DNA from 2 places in the Psychrobacillus psychrodurans genome. Region 1 is predicted to be linked to the other one. Evidence: riboswitches for the same ligand, from Rfam matches in the RefSeq annotation. Region 1 holds a riboswitch; the other holds the start of a gene.
The links. Region 1 has a riboswitch for cobalamin ahead of ACQCPR_RS18240 (hypothetical protein). Riboswitches for the same ligand answer to the same signal wherever they lie in the genome.
Positions count from the first base shown of each region.

Region 2: another riboswitch for cobalamin. It lies ahead of ACQCPR_RS03300 (ABC transporter substrate-binding protein); the one in region 1 lies ahead of ACQCPR_RS18240 (hypothetical protein).

Region 1 covers NZ_CP189791.1:3,686,965-3,689,172, forward strand. Annotated here, with positions in the region: gene ACQCPR_RS18235 (ABC transporter substrate-binding protein) at 1-648, opposite strand, end outside; gene ACQCPR_RS18240 (hypothetical protein) at 653-1,192, opposite strand; cobalamin riboswitch at 1,363-1,550, opposite strand; gene ACQCPR_RS18245 (VanZ family protein) at 1,643-2,116, shown strand; gene ACQCPR_RS18250 (hypothetical protein) at 2,119-2,208, opposite strand, start outside.
Region 2 covers NZ_CP189791.1:666,230-668,437, forward strand. Annotated here, with positions in the region: gene argS (arginine--tRNA ligase) at 1-77, shown strand, start outside; cobalamin riboswitch at 1,147-1,287, shown strand; gene ACQCPR_RS03300 (ABC transporter substrate-binding protein) at 1,411-2,208, shown strand, end outside.

The DNA of each region.
Region 1 (2,208 bases):
CTGGAACGTTTTACTTCCCGTTGTATAAATATCTGGCGATGGGCTAATCTCATAATATACTTTTTTTAATACGGCAGCAGTTTCCACTTTTTCTTGAACTTCTTGAATAGTAGTTTGAATTGAAGTAATAATTTCCTGCCCTTTTTCCTCAACTCCCATTACTGTAGCCAGCTGCTTGATATCTCCGTATACATCCTCAAAAGAAGTCGCAGACTCAATAACAAAAACTTTTAATCCAGCTTCCTCTAATAGTTGTAAAGCCTCTTCTTGACCGATTGTATAAGCGATTACTATGTCAGGGTTCAGTTCTGTAATTCGTTCCGCATTAAATGCAACTGAATCAGATACTCGTTCAATTTCAAGCGCTTCCGCTGGATATGTATCATATTCTGTTGCACCTACAATTTTATCCCCTACTCCTAACGCAAAAAGAATTTCTGTATTGCTTGGTTGAAGAGAAACAATCGTTTCGGGTACTTCTTCAAATGCAACCTCATTACCAGCATCATCTGTTACTGTGTATTCTTTTACTTCATCTACTACTTCCTCTTGTTTCTCTACAGTTGGTGTTTCTTCTGCAGAACAGCCAACAAGTAAGAACGAAAATAGCAGCACTGCTAACCAATTAAATACATGATTTTTCTTCATATTATTATTCCTCCATTTGCTTCTTTTTTCTCATTGGATACGACTTACTGACAAATTGAATTTCTTCCACAGCATGATGTTTATTAACATAAACAGCCATAGCAAACAACACGTTTGCCAATAACTGTGCATAGTCAAATAAAATCTCAGGTACTTCCCTTTCTAATGAAACTTTATGTAGAGCTCTAACTGACTTCTTTGCTTCACTTCTACAAACGTGTAATTCACAAGCAGCAGTTGTACCTTGTGGTAGTACAAATATATCTACTCTTCCTTTTACTTCCTCCACATAGAAGTCGTACATATCGCTTAGAAACTGTAAATCACCTTCTGTTATGGCAACCTTACCTCGAACGGACCCGTTTAAATGGTAAGCCATTGGCGCCAAATACACTAGATCCTCGTAAACCTTTGGTACATCCTTGGTCAAAGATGCCGCTAATCCAATTCGTGTAGTCAATGAATCCGTTCGAATTTCAAAATCTACAGTAGAAGGAGTCTCACGCATAAATGGATAACAAATATAGCGGATATCTTTTTTCATCTTTTTACCTCCTCTCCTCTCGTTTGCGAACTTTCCGACATACAATACTTAGTTAGTTAACAGCACAAAAAAACGCCACCCAAATTAGGGCGGCGTGATACCTATTTATCGAGAAAATAAAAAAGAAAAATAGAAACGTGCCGTACAATCCCTTAACTTCCGAAGAGTATCTATACGTTCAAGAAAAGGCTGGTCTCCTGGCTCATGCATCCATTTACTCTAAGAACCTTCCCATTGACTAATCAACAGTGGTATTTTTCTTATTTCATCAGCATTTACAGTTGCGGAAACAGCTTCGGATTTTAACCGAATTCCCAAATTAAGCTAACAAGTTAGCACCTTTTCCCTGCGAAAATTATTCACTTACCACCAGTGTACCATAGCTATCTCTCTAACTGTAACAACAATTTCACACATGAGAATTCCTCGTTTTTATGCTAATGTCAGTATATGAAAAAACTTATACCTCTTTTACTTTTACTTGTTGTTGTATTTTTGGCATCAGGACAAACAGCTGAACAGCAATCTATGCAGGAAGTTTTAAAGGCATGGCTACCTAACAAACCTTTAGAGTCTTTTCTTTCTATATTTCAAGTTCCATATTGGGGTATTCTCGTTTCGGTGGAAGAGCGTGGTTACTATGCATTTTTAGAATTTTTGATACGAAAAGGAACACATTTCGTTTATTTTGGAGTAATTGCTTTAGCCATCTATATTGCACTATCAAGAATTAAGTATCGAAAGGCCACTGTGGTCGTAATTACTATGTTTCTTGCCATCGCTGATGAATTTCGTCAATCTTTTACAAGCGGTCGGACTGCTTCCCTTCAGGATGTCATATTGGATACATCCGGGGCAATTGTTGCTATATTGTTACTAACATTATATCAGTGGTACAAACAAAGAAAAAACGTTGCACAGTAAAGTCAACGTTTTTTCTTTATAAGTAAAACTAAACCAAACGACATAACCGCAACGAATGTGAGAATCAAATTAACGGGAAGGATAGGCTTGAA
Region 2 (2,208 bases), 990 kb from region 1:
CACTTGTAACAGCAGCACGTCAAACAATCTCAAATGCATTGCGCCTACTAGGTGTATCTGCACCTGAACAAATGTAATCCTAAACCCTCGACCTTGGTTGAGGGTTTTCTTATGCTGTTCATTTGGAATTAATATCCACAACGCGAGTAAGTGCCGCTCAAGAGCAAGTAAGCCTAGCCTATTCACAAGTATTTCTATCCTGAACGCAAGTAAAGGTCCGGTGACACCAAGTAAACAACAAACGAGAGCAAGTAAACGTTAATTCCTCTCTTATATTAGAGCAATCTCCAAATTATCAAGTTGAAAAATTGGAATTAACTTCCTGAACGCAAGTAAATACATCTCAAGTAAGCCTAGCCTATTCGCAAGTATTTCTTTCTTGAACATAAGTAAAGGTCCAGTGACAGCAAGAAAACAATAAACGAGAGCAAGTAAACGTTAATTCCTCTCTTATAATAGTGCAATCTCCAAATATCAAGTTGAAAAATTGGAATTAACTTCCTAAACGCAAGTAAATGCCTCTCAGGAGCAAGTAAGCCTAGCCTATTCACAAGTATTTCTATCTTGAACGCAAGTAAAAGTCCAGTGACAACAAGTAAACAACAAACGAGAGCAAGTAAACGTTAATTCCTCTCTTATATCAGAGCAATCTCCAAATTATCAAGTTGAAAAATTGGAATTAACTTCCTGAATGCAAGTAAATACCTCTCAAGAGCAAGTAAGCCTAGCCTATTCACAAGTATTTCTATCCTGAACGCAAGTAAAGGTCCGGTGACACCAAGTAAACGACAAACGAGAGCAAGTAGACGTTAATTCCTCTCTTATATCAGAGCAATTTCCAAATTATCAAGTTGAAAAATTATAATTAACTTCCTAACCGCAAGTAAATGCATCTCAAGAGCAAGTATTCATAACCCCTTCGCAAGTATTTCTATCTTGAACATAAGTAAAAGTCCAGTGACAACAAGTAAACAACAAACGAGAGCAAGTATATGTTAACTCACCTCTTATGCGAGAGAGATCCCTAGCTATACGAGAGAGATACGCATATGAACGAGAGAGCTCACCTCCAAACCAAAACGCCAACAATAAAAAACGAAGTCGACAGTCATAAAAAATAAGGTATAATGAAGACAAAGCAACATCAATAAATAAATGCATAGAGGTGCTCTAGTTACGGATTGCTAGAGTTAAAAGGGAAGCTGGTTAAAGTCCAGCACGGTCCCGCCACTGTATGTGATGCAACACATCATAAGTCAGAAAACCTGCCTATATGCTTTACGCCCGTTACCTACGAGGATAGGTTTGGTGTAGGTCTGGCTCATTGTATTTTCGTGCAGATTTATACCTATCTATCTCTCATCAATAGGATGGGAGATTTTTTATTGGCTTAATTAGGAGGAATGTAAAATGAAGAAATTATGGCAGTTATGGATGACATCCGCTTTAGCAGTTCTATTGCTTGTAGGATGCGGACAAGAAGAAGTTAAACCTGAAGAAAATACAGGAAATACACAACAAGAAACAGTAGTAGATGAAACAACTTTCCCAATTACAATGACCGATGCAGTCGGTACTGAGATTACATTAGAGGAAGCACCAAAAACAATCGTTTCTATGCAACCAAGTAATACAGAAATTTTATTTGCACTTGGATTAAATGATGAAATTGTTGGAGTTAATGATTACGATAACTACCCAGAAGAAGCGCTTGAAAAAGAGAAAATCGGTGGTATGGAATTCAACGTGGAAAAGATCGTAGCGATGAATCCGGATATTGTATTTGCTCATGAATCTGCCTTGGGTGTAGGTGAAGCTGGATTTCAACAAATTCGCGACGCTGGAGTAAAAGTATACGTAGTGAAAAATGCAACGGACTTCAATGAAACATATACAACAATTGAGGAAATTGGTCGTGCTACTGGTAAATCTGAGGAAGCACAACAAATTGTAGAAGATATGAAAGCAAAAGTAGCAGAAGTTAAAGAGAAAGTAGCAAAAGTAGAAACGAAGAAAACTGTATTCGTTGAAACTTCAGATGTTCCGGAAATTTATACACCTGGTAAAGAAACGTTCATGCAAGAAATCTTAGATATGGTGAATGCTGAGAATATTGCAGCGGATCAAGAAGGCTGGTTTAAAATAGAACCAGAAGAAATTGTTAACCGTAATCCGGACGTAATTATTGTAATGTATAGCTATGTAGAA